DNA from 2 places in the Streptomyces sp. R44 genome. Region 1 is predicted to be linked to the other one. Evidence: riboswitches for the same ligand, from Rfam matches in the RefSeq annotation. Region 1 holds a riboswitch; the other holds the start of a gene.

Region 1 (7,305 bases):
GGCTGGCGGACGCCCCGGCGGGGCTGCTGCGGCTTTCGCCCGAGGGGCTCGCGCACTCGGACGGGCTCGGCCCCGAGCTGTTCTCCCCCTCCGTGGCGGCCGCGATGGCCGCGTACGAAGCGAAGTAGGGGGCGGCCGTGGATCTCACCCTGCTCTACCGGGGCCCGCTCTCCTCCTGCGATTTCGACTGCCCGTACTGTCCCTTCGCCAAGCGCCGGGACAGCCGGGAGCAGCTGCGCGCGGACCGGGCGGCGCTGGAACGGTTCACCGGCTGGGCCGCGGCGCAGACCGGGGACCGGCTGCGGATCCTCTTCACCCCGTGGGGCGAGGGCCTGGTCCGCTCCTGGTACCGGCGGGCGCTGGTCGAGCTGTCGCGGCTCCCCCAGGTGGAGCGGGTGGCGATCCAGACCAATCTGAGCTGCCGGACGGAGTGGCTGGCCGAGGCGGACCCGGAGAGCGTGGCGCTCTGGTGCACGTACCACCCGGGGCAGACTCCGTACGAGCGGTTCCTCACGAAGTGCCGGGAGCTCACCCGGCGGAACGTCCGCTACAGCGTCGGGGTGGTCGGTCTTCCGGAGCACCGGGAGGAGGCCCGCCGGCTGCGGGCGGCGCTGCCGCCGCACGTCTACCTCTGGGTGAACGCGGCCGAGGGCCACACGTACACCGACGCGGAGGCCGAGGGCTGGACGGAGCTCGACCCGCTGTTCCCGTACAGCCGGCATCCGCACCGCTCGGCGGGGCTGCCCTGCCGCACCGGTGAATCGGTGATCTCGGTGGACGGCGAGGGGACGGTGCGGCGCTGCCACTTCGTCAGGGCCGAGCTGGGGAACCTGTACGACGGCTCGTACCGTGCCGCCCTGCGTCCCCGCGCCTGCCCCCTCGCCGTCTGCGACTGCCACATCGGCTACGTCCACCTGGAGACGCTGCCGCTGTACGACGTGTTCGCCGGCGGGGTCCTGGAGCGGATCCCCGCCGCCGTACCGTCCGCTACAGGGGCATGAGGTCGGGGCGCTTGGCCTCGACGTGGTCGCCGGAGCTCTCGCCGCGCAGCCGGCGCCCGATCCACGGCACCAGGTACTCCCTGGCCCAGTGGATGTCGTCGCGGCGCACCTCGAGCGTGCCGCGCGGCGGGACCGGCGGCCAGGGCTGGTCGGGGTCGGCGGGCACCGGCATGCCGAGGACCTGGGCGGCGCGCAGGGCGACGCGGGTGTGTCCCTCGGGCGAGAGGTGCAGCCGGTCGTCGTCCCAGGCACGGCGGTCCTGGACGGACTTCAGCGACCACAGGTCGAGGACCGGGCAGTCGTAGCGGTCCGCGATGGCCCGGACGTGTCCGTTGTACGTGGCGATCTTGCCGCGCAGGTGCTTGAGCAGGGTCACGTCACGGGTGTCGAAGCCGGTGGTCACCATGACGGTGCCGACGGCGGAGGTGAGGTCGGCGACGGCGCGCTCGAAGCGCTCGGCCACCTCGTCGGGGTCCGTCCCGGGGCGGATGATGTCGTTGCCGCCTGCGCAGAAGGTCACCAGGTCGGGGGCGAGTTCCTTCGCCCGGGGGACCTGTTCCGCCACGATCTGGTCGAGAAGGCGCCCGCGTACGGCCAGGTTGGCGTAGCGGAAGTCGTCGTGCTCCGGCAGCTGGTCGGCGAGCAGGACCGCGAAGCGGTCCGCCCAGCCGACGTACGTCCCGTCGGGCCCGGGGTCTCCGACGCCCTCGGTGAAGCTGTCACCGATCGCCGCGTACGACCCGAATGCGTTCTTGTCTGTTGATCTCGAATCGTCTGCCACGGGAGCACATTTTTCCCCTTCGGGTGTGACCTACGCGACCGTAAGGAGGGGTTGACGCCGGGTGACATATGCCACCGATAAAGATTCCGCCAAGCCGGAATACGCCGGAAGCCCGGCACGTACGTGCCGGGCTCCCTGATGACGAGGGCATGTTGACGTGGGGTCAGATGCTCACGCCGTGCGACCGCAGCGCGGCCAGCGGGTCGATGTCGGAGCCGTACTCCGGCCCGGTGCGCATCTCGAAGTGCAGGTGCGGGCCGGTCACGTTGCCGGTCGCGCCGGAGAGGCCGATCTGCTCGCCGCCGGTGACGGTCTGGCCGGCGGAGACGGAGATCGAGGAGAGGTGGGCGTACTGCGAGAAGGTGCCGTCGGCGTGCTGGATGACGACCTGGTTGCCGTACGCGCCGCCGTCGCCGGCGGAGTAGACGGTGCCGGGGCCGACCGCGACGACGGTGGTGCCGGTGGAGGCGATGAAGTCGACACCGGTGTGGTAGCCGGAGGACCACATGGAGCCCGCGGCGCGGTACGGGGTGCTGATGCCGCCGCTGACCGGGGCGACCCAGCCGGAGGAGGAGGTCGTGCCGGCCGACGAGGAGGACGACGAAGAGGAGGAGGTGGTCGCGGCGGCCGGGGCCGAGGAGCGCTCGCTGCCGCGGGAGGCGCGCTGGGTGTCGCCGTTCTTGCCGGCGCTCTGCGTGCTCTTGTGCGTGGCCTTCGGGTGGGCCTTCCCGGTGCCCTTGGCGCCGAGGGTGAGCTTCATGCCGGGCAGGATCAGCGAGGGGTTCTCGCCGATGACCTGGCGGTTGTCCTGGTAGAGCTTCTGCCAGCCGCCGACGAGGTGGTGCTCGGCGGCGATCTTCGACAGGTAGTCGCCTCGGACGACGGAGTACGTCTTCGGCGCGGCCTTCGCCTGGACGGCGGGCGCGGCCTTCGTCTGGGCGACGGCGTGGACGGGAGCGGCGGCCGGGGCGGCCTGCTCGGCGGCGTGGGCGCCGGTGGCTCCGAGGAGCGGGAGGGCGACGACGGCGCCGCCGGTGCCGGCGGCGGCGATGCCACGGGTCAGGCGGTTGACCTTGGGGCGGCGGTGCTTACCCTTCGCGGGCATGGCGAATTCCTCTCCGTCGCCTGCGAGGTGAGCTGTCGGGTTCGGACTGGAGATGTCCGGCCGCGTTCTCACGCGACTTCACCCCGAGCCGTCCTTCTTCGAGGGATCGGCGTACTTACCTGGGTCCCCCGCTCCTGCCTTGTACGGGTGAGTGCGGATTCCGGGCGGTGGCAGGATTCGGCGGTCCGACCGGAGTGAGCGCGACGCTAGACGAGGGGGGTCGGCGTGAACAAGCCACGATTTTCAAGTGCTCGCGAATCGCGTGATATCCGGCCTGATATCCGGTCACCCTCCGTGGATGACGGCCCCTCGATCTCCTTTTCCCGGGGGGTATTTGGAAAAGACGATCAGGCACGGTCCGTCACGGTTATGACGCTGCTCACGCGCCGATCCCCATCTCCCCTGCAACCGGGGCGGGTTACCCCGAACACCTCAATACGGACAGATCACCCATTCCCGTCCGAGGGGGTGCGTGTTCCGGCCCCCACCCGAGATGATTGCCCCAGGAACCGATCTACAGAACAGGAGCAGCCGTGACGCAGCAGCTGCCGCAGGTCCCGCCCGCCGAAGCCGACGAGCCCGAGCTGACGGAGGTCCGCAACTTCCGGGACGTGGGTGGCCTGCCGACGACGGACGGGCGCGCCGTCCGCGCCGGCCGCCTCTTCCGCAGCGGCCACCTCGCGCACGCGACGGAGGACGACGCCGCCTTCCTCGCCTCGCTGGGCCTGCACACCGTCTTCGACTTCCGGAACGAGGCGGACCGGAAGTACGAGGGCACGGACGTCGAGCTGCCCGGCGTGCGGAACGTGAACATACCGTTCAGCGACCCGGCCGACGGCAAGGAGTTCTGGCGACTGGTGCGCGAGGGCGAGATCACGCAGCTGCGGGAGATCCTCGGCGACGGCAAGGCGGCCGCCCGGATGTCCGATTCGTACCGCAGGAACGTGCTGGAGCGGACCGCGGAGCACAGCCGGCTTCTGCACTCCATGGCCGAGGAGAGCGTCCCGGCCCTGCTGCACTGCGCGGCCGGCAAGGACCGGGCCGGGGTCGCCATCGCGATCACCCTGCTCGCGGTCGGGGTCGAGCGGGAGGCCATCGAGGCCGACTACGTGAAGTCGAACGCCCCGCACCGCCGCTACAACCTGCGCCGCAGCTCCACCTCCCCGGACGCGATGTCGCCCGAGGTGATGGAGCTGCTCAGCCCGCTCTTCGACGCGCGGGTGGAGTATCTGCGGGCCGCGTTCGACACGATCGAGACGACCTGGGGATCGGTGGACGCCTATCTCTCCGAGGGCCTGAAGCTGGCCCCGGAGACCCGCGAGCGGCTGCGGGAGCGGTTCCTCACCGAGGCGTAGCCACGGCTACTGGTTCTGCCCGCCCAGCATGAAGAGCAGGTAGAGGAAACCGGCGAAGAGGTGGCCGGCGATCAGATAGGCGAAGAGACGGAGCACGAGCCCCTTGGGGAACTTGCCTTCACCGCGCTCCTCGCCGGTGACCGGTACGGACTTCTCGGACATATCGGTCCTTTCCTGAAGAATCGTCATGGAGCATCAGCGCCGATGCGGGGTCCCGTCGCCGAGGCACAGCTCGGCGGCGGGGCTCTGCATCAGGGTGTGGACGAAGAGCAGCTCGGCCCCGCCGGGTGTGGCGGCGCCGATCCGGTGCGGGGTGAGCGAGTCGAAGTGCGCGCTGTCCCCGGGATCGAGCACATGGACGGCCTCGCCGAGCGCGAGCCGCACCCGCCCCTCCAGGACGTGGATCCACTCCTCGCCGGGGTGGACGCGCACGATGTCCGCCCGGGTGGCGTACGGCACGTGGACCCGCAGGCACTGGAGGGCGCGCCCGGCACCGCCCGCCTGGCGGTAGATCCAGCCGTCGGCCTCGACGGGCTCGGAGCGGCCGGCCCGGACGACGGGGTCGCGTTCGGGGGGCGTCTCGCCCAGGAGCTCGGAGACCGTCGTACCGTAGATACGGGACAGGACGAGCAGCATCGGCAGCGAGGGCTGCCGGTTGCCGGTCTCCAGGCGCGAGAGGTGGGCCGGCGAGAGACCGGCCCGCTGGGCGGCGGCCTCCAGGGTGAGTCCCCGGCGGCGGCGCAGGGCCCGCAGCTGGGGGGCGACCTCGGGCAGGACGTCGGGGGTGACGGGGTCCGGGGAGGTGTCCCCGGGGACGTGGTCCATGCGTCCATTCCGCCAGGATCATGCCTCTGAGGCAAGTTTCTTGCCTCAGAGGCAAAACCCTTCAGCGAGATCCGGTCAGCGCTGCGCGACCGCCTGCTTGACCAGCGTCTTCCCGAAGTCCCACATCAGCCCGCCGCCGCCGTGGGCGTCGTCCATGACCGCCGTGAAGGCGGTGACGAACCGGTCCACGTCGCCCTCGTCGATGATCAGCGGCGGGATCAGCTTGATCACCTCCAGGTGGTCCCCGGAGACCTGCGTGAGGATCCGGTGCCGCTGGAGCAGCGGGACGACGACCATCTGGGCGAAGAGGCCCTTGCGGGCCGCCTGGAGCATCGTCCAGCGCCCGCGCAGCCCGAGCGAGGAGGGCCGCCCGAACTCGATCCCGATCATCAGGCCGCGCCCGCGGATCTCGTGCAGCAGCTCGTACCGGGGTACGAGCTCCTTCAGCCGGCCCGACAGCAGCTCGCCGATCCGGCGCGCGTGGGCGACGGTGCCCTCGTCCTCCATGACCGAGAGGACGGCGAGCCCGGCGGCCATGGCCTGCGCGTTCGATCCGAAGCTGGCCGAGTGGACCAGGACCCGGTCCATCGACGAGTAGACCTTCTTGAAGATCCAGTCCTTGCCGAGGGTGGCGCCGACCGGCACATAGCCGCCGGAGAGCGCCTTGGCGACGCAGACCAGGTCCGGCTCGACGCCCTCCTCGTGCTGGTAGGCGTAGAAGTCGCCGGTCCTGCCGAGGCCCGTCTGCACCTCGTCCGCGATGAGCAGCGCGCCGTGCCGGTGAAGCAGCTCCTGGGCACCCCTGAGGAAGCCCGGCGGTGCCTCGTGGACGCCCTTGCCCTGGATGGGCTCGACGACGAAGGCGGCCACGTCGCCCTTCCGCAGCTCCCGCTCCAGCGCCCCGAGATCACCCAGCGGGATCGCCGTGTCCGGCAGGAGCGGGTCGAAGCCCTCCCGGAAGCCCTGCTCGCCGTTGACGGAGAGGGAGCCGGTGGTGAGCCCGTGGAAGGCGTGGTGGCAGTAGAGGACCCTCGGCCGCCCGGTGGCGTACCGGGCGAACTTGAGGGCGGTCTCCACGGCCTCGGTGCCGCTGTTGCCGAAGAAGACCCGGTCGAGGTGCGGGCTGTGGGCGAGCAGCCGCTCGGCGAGGAGTCCCGGCAGCGGCTGGCAGTCGAAGCGGGTGAGGTCGGCGAGCTGGGCGTCCAGGACGTCGTGGAGGGCCTTGCGGACGACGGGGTGGTGCCGTCCGAGGCCCATCACGCCGAAACCGGCGAGCATGTCGAGGTGGTCGACGCCGTCGGCGTCCCAGAAGTGGGCGCCCTCGGCCCGCTCGTAGACCTTGTCGAAGCCGATGGTGTGCAGCATGCGGGGCAGCTGGTGGTTGAGGTACTTGGCGTGCAGCTCGTACCGCTCCGCGCCGCGCTCGGAGAGCAGCGCCCGCAGGTCGAACCCGCCGGTCATGACGTGGTGTTCCCGGAGACCGTCTCACGGATCGCGCGCAGGGACTCCTTGAGGGAACCCATGGTGGCGAGGACGGCGGTGGGCTCGTAGCCGCAGTGCGCCATGCAGTTGGCGCAGCGCGGGTCCTTGCCCCGGCCGTACTTGTCCCAGTCGGTGTCCTCGACGAGTTCGCGGTACGTGGGGACGTATCCGTCGCTCATCAGATAGCAGGGGCGCTGCCAGCCGAAGAGCGAGTAGTTGGGAATGGCCCAGGCGGTGCAGGGGAAGTCCGCCTTTCCTTCCAGGAAATCCAGGAAGAGCGGCGAGTGGTTGAGGCGCCAGCGGCGCCGGTTGCCGCCGGCGAAGGCCTTCTTGAAGAGTTCGCGGGTCTGCTCGACGCCGAGGAAGTGCTCCTGGTCGGGAGCCTTCTCATAGGCGTAGGCGGGCGAGATCATCATTTCGTCGACCTGGAGGTCGTCGTTGAGGAAATTGAGCACCTCGATGATGGTCTGCGGGGTGTCGGTGTTGAAGAAGGTCGAATTGGTGGTGACCCGGAAGCCGCGCCGCTTGGCCTCCTTGATGGCCGCCACCGCCTCGTCGAACACGCCCTCCTTGGCGACGGACTCGTCGTGCCGCTCGCGCAGCCCGTCGATGTGGACGGCGAAGGCGAAGTACGGGGAGGGGGTGAACTTCTCCAGCTTCTTGCGCAGCAGCAGGGCGTTGGTGCAGAGGAAGACGTACTTCCGCCGGGCCACCAACTGGCGCACGATCTCGTCGATCTGAGGGTGCATCAGGGGC
Region 2 (7,305 bases), 3.6 Mb from region 1:
CGACGCGTCGCAGCGGGACGACGACGTGACGCGGGGAGATGCTGCCGGCGGCGGCTTCGGGGAGGAAGGGCTGGTAGGTCATGTACGACCGCGGGTCGACGACCGTGACGGTCGCCTCCGCGTAGCGCATCTTCTTGAGGATGCGCCGAGCTGCGTACAGGCCTACGTACCCGCCGCCTACTACGAGGATCCTGGGACGCTCCGTGGTGCTCATGAGATCGAGTATCCACCCCTCCCCAGGGGGGTGCTCGTGCGCCCCTTCACAAGCTCTGTGGACACCTCTGCTACACTCCGCCGCCCACGTGATCCACGTCATGGTCCTGCAAAGGAACCGGGGTGCACTGGTGAACGTTGTTCACCCCCCTTGAACTGGCCTGGAGAGCGGCCGTTAACGCTCAACCGGACTCCTGCTTCACACGATGGAAACATCGAGCGAATCGGCCTCCACACCTGCGAAAGGGCCCCGAGACGCCCCTCGGAGGGCCTAATGACCTTCCTCGGGCACCATCAGGGCCCTTTTCCTTGTGAAGAACTTCACGAACCTTTTCCGGCAGGGTGTCGCCGGAGGGCTCGATAGCCGCCCGCTATGCCACGGATAGGGCGATCCCATCGAGAATGTCGTGCTCGCTGACGACGACCTCGGGGGCCCCGACGCGCTCCACGATCTCCCGCAGGACGAGGGCGCCGGCGATGATCACGTCGATCCGGCCGGGGTGGATGACGGGGATCGCGGCCCGCTCCTCGTGGGTGGAGGCGAGGAGCCGCTCGGTCACCTCGGCGACCTGCGCGGCGGAGATCCGGGCGTGGTGGATCTTCTCGGAGTCGTACTCGGGGAGACCGAGGGCGATCGCGGCGACCGTGGTGACCGAGCCGGCGAGCCCGACGAGGGTCTCGGCCGCGTCGATCGGGACGGTCTCGGCGGCCAGGTCGAGCGCGGTACGGACGTCGGCGCGGATCGCGGCGACCTCCTCGGCGGTCGGCGGGTCGTGGCGGACGTGCCGCTCGGTGAGCCGGACGCAGCCGATGTCGACGGAGCGGGCGGCCTCGACGTGCTTGTTGCCGACCACAAACTCGGTGGAGCCGCCGCCGATGTCCACGACGAGGCGACGGTCGTCCCCGTGCAGCTCGCCGGTGGCGCCGGTGAAGGAGAACTCGGCCTCCTGGTCGCCGGTGATGACCTCGGGCTCGACGCCCAGGATCTCCACGACCCCGTTCACGAAGTCCTGGCGGTTCTCGGCGTCGCGGGAGGCGGAGGTGGCGACGAAGCGGAGCCGCTCGGCGCCCAGCTCCTCGATGATCCCGGCGTACTCGCGGCAGGCCGCGAAGGTCCGCTCCAGGGCCTCGGGGGCGAGCCGGCCGGTCTTGTCGACGCCCTGCCCGAGCCGGACGATCGTCATCCGCCGGTCCAGCTCGATCAGCTCGCCCGTCTCGGGGTGGACGTCGGCGACGAGGAGGCGGATGGAGTTCGTACCGCAGTCGATTCCGGCGACCCGGGTCACTTCTCCCCGCCCTCCTTCTCGTCCCCGCACGGGTTCACGCACGGGCCCTTCGCCCACCACTCCGGCAGCATCGCGAGCGCCTCGTCGCCGAACGGGTTCACGCCCGGTCCCGCGGCGAGCGAGTGGCCGACGAGGACGTGCAGGCACTTGACCCGGTCCGGCATGCCGCCGGCGCTCGGGAAGCCCTCCAGGACCTCGATGGCGTCACGGCGGGCGATGTAGTCCTCGTGCGCGGCCCGGTAGGCGGCGGCGAGCTCCGGGTCGGTGGCGAGCCGGGCCTGCATCTCCTTCATGACCCCGTTGGCCTCCAGGGTGCCGATGGCCGAGGCCGCCCGGGGGCAGGTCAGGTAGTACGTGGTCGGGAACGGCGTGCCGTCGGGGAGCCGGGGCGCGGTCTCGACGACGTCCGGGTTGCCGCACGGGCAGCGGTGCGCGATGGCGCGCAGGCCGCGGGGCGGGCGGCCGAGCTGGAGCTCGAAGGCGGCGATGTCCGTCTCGGTCGGCTCGGTGCGTTCGGTCTGCGGAGGGGGCGTTTCCATGTCTGCCTTGTTCGTGTCGCGGAGGGGTCAGGGACGGTCGGCGTGGTCGACGCCGTCCCAGAGGTTGTCGTACCAGGGCCGGTCGGCCGCGCCCTGGTCGGCGCGGGGCCGTTGCTCCGCGTCGGGGTCGTTCACGGTGAAGCCGGTCTCGCCGGGGAGCAGGTAGTGCAGGTGCTCGCGGGCGAGGCGGCGGACGTAGGCCGGGTCCTGGAGGCGGGCCTTCTCGTCCTTCAGCTCCTCGACCCGCCGGGCGGCCTCGGCGGCCCTGCGCTCCTGCTCGGCGATCTCGCCCTGCTGGGAGACGTAGCTCCGCATCGGGTAGGCGAGCGCGACGACGAGGGAGCAGACCACGAGGGCGAGGAAGGCCGCGCGGCCGGTGAGCCGGGAGCGGCGGGCCTGGCGGCGGGTCTGGGAGCGGTAGACACGGGCGGCGGTCTGCTCGCCGAGCAGCTTGATCCGGGTCGCGGTCGAGAACCGGTCCCGGTCCTTCGCGGCCATGTCGTGTCGCCTCCCCTGTTCACGCGGACGTCCCCGCACACGGTACGGGACCGAGTGCGGGGACGTCCGTATCTACAGCGTCAGGCCTGTTCAGCCCTTGAAGCGCGGGAAGGCGCTGCGGCCGGCGTAGACCGCGGCGTCGTCGAGGATCTCCTCGATGCGCAGCAGCTGGTTGTACTTGGCGACGCGGTCCGAGCGGGCCGGGGCGCCGGTCTTGATCTGACCGCAGTTCACGGCGACGGCGAGGTCGGCGATGGTGACGTCCTCGGTCTCGCCGGAGCGGTGGGACATCATGCACTTGAAGCCGTTGCGCTGGGCGAGCTCGACGGCGTCGAGGGTCTCGGTCAGCGAGCCGATCTGGTTGACCTTGACCAGGAGGGCGTTCGCGGTGCCCTCCTCGATGCCGCGGGCCAGGCGCTCCGGGTTGGTGACGAAGAGGTCGTCGCCGACGATCTGGACCTTGGTGCCCAGCTTGTCGGTGAGGATCTTCCAGCCGGCCCAGTCGTCCTCGAACAGCGGGTCCTCGATGGAGACCATCGGGTACGCGGAGACGAGCTCCTCGTAGTACTCGGTCATCTCGGCGGCCGAGCGGGACTTGCCCTCGAACTCGTACGCGCCGTCCTTGTAGAACTCGGACGCGGCGACGTCGAGCGCGAGCGCGACATCGGTGCCCGGGGTGTAGCCGGCCTCCTTGATGGCCTCGACGATGAGGTCGAGGGCGGCGCGGTTCGACTCCAGGTTCGGGGCGAAGCCGCCCTCGTCGCCGAGGCCGGTGGAGAGGCCCTTGCGCTTCAGGACGCTCTTGAGGGTGTGGTAGATCTCCGCACCCCAGCGAAGGGCCTCGGAGAAGGACTCCGCGCCGATCGGGGCGATCATGAACTCCTGGATGTCCACGTTGGAGTCGGCGTGCGACCCACCGTTGAGGATGTTCATCATCGGAACGGGCAGCAGGTGCGCGTTCGGGCCGCCCAGGTAGCGGAAGAGGGGGAGGTCGCTGGCCTCGGAGGCGGCGTGCGCGACGGCGAGGGAGACGCCGAGGATGGCGTTGGCGCCGAGCGAGCCCTTGTTCTCGGTGGCGTCCAGGTCGAACATGGCCTGGTCGATCAGGCGCTGCTCGGTGGCGTCGTAGCCGACGAGCTCCGGGCCGATCTGCTCGATGACGGCGAGGACGGCCTTCTCGACACCCTTGCCCTGGTAGCGGTTGGGGTCACCGTCGCGAAGCTCGATGGCCTCGAACGCACCGGTGGAGGCGCCGGACGGAACGGCAGCACGGCCGGTGCTGCCGTCGTCGAGGCCGACCTCGACCTCGACCGTGGGGTTGCCTCGGGAGTCCAGGATTTCCCGGGCTACGACGACGTCGATGGACGGCACGAGCATCTCCTTCTGGGATGTGACGCTGGATGTGACGCAAGGTCGTGCAGGGTCGCGTGGCCTTGCGACAAGAGCCTAACCGGCTCGGGGGCTCCGGCCCGCCGTGCGCCCGCCCCCTGGGACGAAAAAGGACCCAAGGGCATGCATCCCGGGACGAAGGGCCCCAGATCTACTGGACGGTAACCGTCGTGACCCCGGGTCCTCTTGGGGGCGGGAACGGGGAAACCCCGGTCCGGCGCGCACGGGGGAAGGGGCACGCCGGACCGGGGTGGTCACCGCGGGAGGGTCGTCGGGGCCGCGTGAGCCGCCGGACTCACGCGAGCCGCCGGGCTCACTTCAGGTGGAGCTGCTGACCCGGGTAGATGAGGTCGGCGTTCTCGACGACGCCCTTGTTCAGCTCGAAGAGCTTGGCCCAGCCGCCCTTGACGCCGTGCGCCTGGGCGATCTTGCTGAGGGTGTCGCCGGCGACGACCTTGTACTCGCCGTCACCCTTCTTGACCTTCTTGCCGGTCGGGGTGGTGACGGTCTTCGGGGCCTTGCGCTGCTCGCTGCGGGTGGTCGGCTGCTCGGCGCGACGCTCCTGCTGCTTGGGGGCGGCCTCCTGCTTGGGGGCGGCCTGCTGGGTCTGCTGCGGGGTGCTCTCGGCGGCGCCGCCGTCGTAGGAGGCGCTGGAGAGGCCGACGCCGCAGCTCGGCCAGGCACCCTTGCCCTGGCCCGCGAGGACCTTCTCGGCGACGGCGATCTGCTGGGCCTTCGAGGCCAGGTCGGCGCGCGGGGCGTAGGCGGTGCCACCGAAGGCGGCCCAGGTGGAGTTGGTGAACTGCAGGCCGCCGTAGAAGCCGTTGCCGGTGTTGATGGACCAGTTGCCGCCGGACTCGCACTGGGCGACGGTGTCCCACTCGGCGGTGGTGGCGGCCGAGGCGGTGCCCGCGGTCAGCAGCGGGGCGGCGACGGCGACACCGGTGACGCCGACGAGCGTGGCGACCTGGGCGGCCTTGGAGGGACGGCGGTGTTTGCCCTTGGCGGAAAACAGCATGGGAATTCTCCTCACCGACGCCTGTGAGGTGAGCTGTCGGGTTCGGGCCGGAAAGTTGCCCGGCCGCGTGTCCTTGCACGCGGCTTCACCCCAAGCCGGTCGTCGGCCGTCTGTCTCAACGGCCGGGACCGGCACTTACCTTGGGTCCCCCACTCCTGCCTTCGGCGCTTGCGCGACGACTGTTCCCATCGGCCGACGGCAGGATTCGGCGTTTCGGTCGACGGGGCCCGCGGTGGCGAGCGGTGACGACCGTAGACACAGACCCACCGGAAGTTCAAAGAGGCTCATTGCGGAAATATCGCCCCTGCTTGCCCTCCGGTGGGCGGTGTTTGTGCAGGTGAGAGGTGACGGAAGCAAAGTTTGCGGACGTGACACGCCAGTTGGGACGAAGAGACCCATGTCTCACTTGCCCAGAACCGGACATAAGCCCGCGAACTAGCCTTCCGCCGCCACCGAACCGATCGTCAGGTCAAGGCTCTGACCAGGCAGGATGAGATCCGGATCGGCGCCCACCGTCCGCTTGTTGGCGTCGTAGAGGGCGGTCCAGCCTCCGGGGAGTTCGTTCTCCTCCGCAATGCCGGACAGGCTGTCGCCCGGCCGCACGGTGTACTCGCCCGAAGTGCCCTGACTGTCCGTTGCGCCCGAATTCGCCGCTTCGTCGGTCACCGGAGTGGCGTCGACCTTCTCCGCGGGCTTGCCCGTGCCCGACGCGTGTCGGCCGGTTTCGGACGAGTTGCCCGTTGCGCCGGTTTCCTCCGGGGCGGCGTCACCCCGGTGCTTGCCGGTGCCGGGCGTGGCCGACGGCACGTCACCCTTCGGCGTCTCAGACGAATCCGGCGTACCGGGCGTAACGGACGCGTCGGGCGTGACCGGGGCCGCGGGCGTGGTCGGCGCGGCGGGAGTGGCGGAGGTCGCCGGAGCGGTCGGCGTGGCGGGCGTCACGGCGGTGGTGGACGTGGCGGACCGCCCGGCGGACGACCCTTCGCCGCCCGCGGTGCGGTTGGACTCGGGGAGGGGGCCCGTGGGGGTGGTCGGGACGACGGTCGGGCCGGGGTTCACGCCGGTGGCCTTGCCGTCGTTCTTCAGGCCGGCGATCGGCGCGCAGGTGGCCCAGTCGTTGCTGCCCGCGTCGAGGGCCTTCTCGGCCACCGCGATCTGCTGGGCGCGGCTGGCGAGGTCGGGGCTGGGGGCGTAGGCGAGGCCGCCGTTCCGCTCCCAGCTGTCCTGGGTGAACTGGAGGCCGCCGTACATGCCGTTGCCGAAGTTGGCGCTCCACTGGCCGCCGGACTCGCACTCGGCGACCCGGTCCCAGGTGGTGGCGTCGGCGGCGGAGGCGGATCCGGTGGCGAGCAGCGGCAGCGCCATGGCGGATCCGGTGACGCCCGCGGCGACGACGATGGCGGGGGCCTGACGGGGGCGACGGTGTCGTCCGTTCCCGGAACGCATAGGAGGGCCTTTCGCGTGACGGCTGAGACTGCCGGGAAACGTAGCGGTATTCGAACGCCCGTCACAAGTCGATCGCCCCGCGATCACGTGAAGATCACATTTCTGATGGCTCGTCAGCGACCAACACGGGTACGGAAGGGGAGAACTCCACCGGAAGCGTGCGCAAACCACGCATGATGAGCCCACCGCGCCACCGGAGTTCGGACGGGTCGGCGGCAAGTCGCAGATCCGGCAGGCGAGTCAGCAGGGTCGCGAGCGCCGTCTGCCCTTCGAGGCGGGCGAGCGGTGCGCCGAGGCAGTAGTGGATGCCGTGCCCGTAGCCGAGGTGCTGGTTGTCACGCCGGGCGAGGTCGAGGGTGTCCGGCCCGTCGAACCGCGCCGGGTCCCGGTCGGCGGCGGCGAGCACCACGAGCACCGGGTCGCCCGCCGGGATCTCCTGCCCGCCGATGGTCAGCGCCCGTGTCGCGTACCGCCAGGTCGCCATCTCCACGGGCCCGTCGTACCGCAGCAGCTCCTCGACGCCGGTCTCCAGAAGCCCGGTCTCCCCGGCGGCGAGCGAGGCCTGGAGCCGCGCCCGCTGCTCCGGATGCCGGAGAAGCGCGTAAAGCCCGTTTCCTACCAGATTGACGGTGGTCTCGAAGCCGGCGAAGAGCAGGATGAACGCCATGGCGGCGGCCTCGTTCTCGGTGAGGTGCTCGCCGTGGTCGGAGGCCTTGATGAGACCCGAGATCAGGTCGTCGCCCGGCTCCTCGCGCTTGCGGTGGATCAGCTCCGCGAGATAGCCGCGCATCTTCTTCACCGACCGGGCGACCCCGCCGCGCGGCCCCCCGCCGTGCCGGATCATCATCCCGGCCCAGTCCCGGAAGTCGTCCTGGTCCTCCGCCGGCACCCCGAGCAGGTCGCAGATCGCGTAGAT

The links. A riboswitch is a leader RNA that binds a small molecule or an ion and turns the genes downstream of it on or off. The one in region 1 is predicted to bind cyclic di-AMP.
Region 2: linked by a shared signal. The riboswitch ahead of AB5J54_RS16230 (transglycosylase family protein) and the one ahead of AB5J54_RS33150 (peptidoglycan DD-metalloendopeptidase family protein) in region 1 are both predicted to bind cyclic di-AMP.

Annotation. Positions count from the first base shown of each region.
Region 1 is NZ_CP163444.1:7,082,249-7,089,553, reverse strand. It holds gene AB5J54_RS33165 (STM4012 family radical SAM protein) at 1-128, shown strand, start outside; gene AB5J54_RS33160 (STM4011 family radical SAM protein) at 138-1,001, shown strand; gene AB5J54_RS33155 (SGNH/GDSL hydrolase family protein) at 988-1,782, opposite strand; gene AB5J54_RS33150 (peptidoglycan DD-metalloendopeptidase family protein) at 1,946-2,887, opposite strand; cyclic di-AMP (ydaO/yuaA leader) riboswitch at 2,892-3,064, opposite strand; gene AB5J54_RS33145 (tyrosine-protein phosphatase) at 3,421-4,242, shown strand; gene AB5J54_RS33140 (DUF6126 family protein) at 4,249-4,404, opposite strand; gene AB5J54_RS33135 (helix-turn-helix domain-containing protein) at 4,438-5,067, opposite strand; gene AB5J54_RS33130 (aspartate aminotransferase family protein) at 5,143-6,528, opposite strand; gene hpnH (adenosyl-hopene transferase HpnH) at 6,525-7,305, opposite strand, start outside.
Region 2 is NZ_CP163444.1:3,527,066-3,534,370, forward strand. It holds gene AB5J54_RS16205 (NAD(P)/FAD-dependent oxidoreductase) at 1-214, opposite strand, end outside; gene AB5J54_RS16210 (exopolyphosphatase) at 585-1,499, opposite strand; gene AB5J54_RS16215 (DUF501 domain-containing protein) at 1,496-2,038, opposite strand; gene AB5J54_RS16220 (septum formation initiator family protein) at 2,066-2,536, opposite strand; gene eno (phosphopyruvate hydratase) at 2,627-3,913, opposite strand; gene AB5J54_RS16230 (transglycosylase family protein) at 4,239-4,943, opposite strand; cyclic di-AMP (ydaO/yuaA leader) riboswitch at 4,947-5,120, opposite strand; gene AB5J54_RS16235 (transglycosylase family protein) at 5,379-6,389, opposite strand; gene AB5J54_RS16240 (cytochrome P450) at 6,484-7,305, opposite strand, start outside.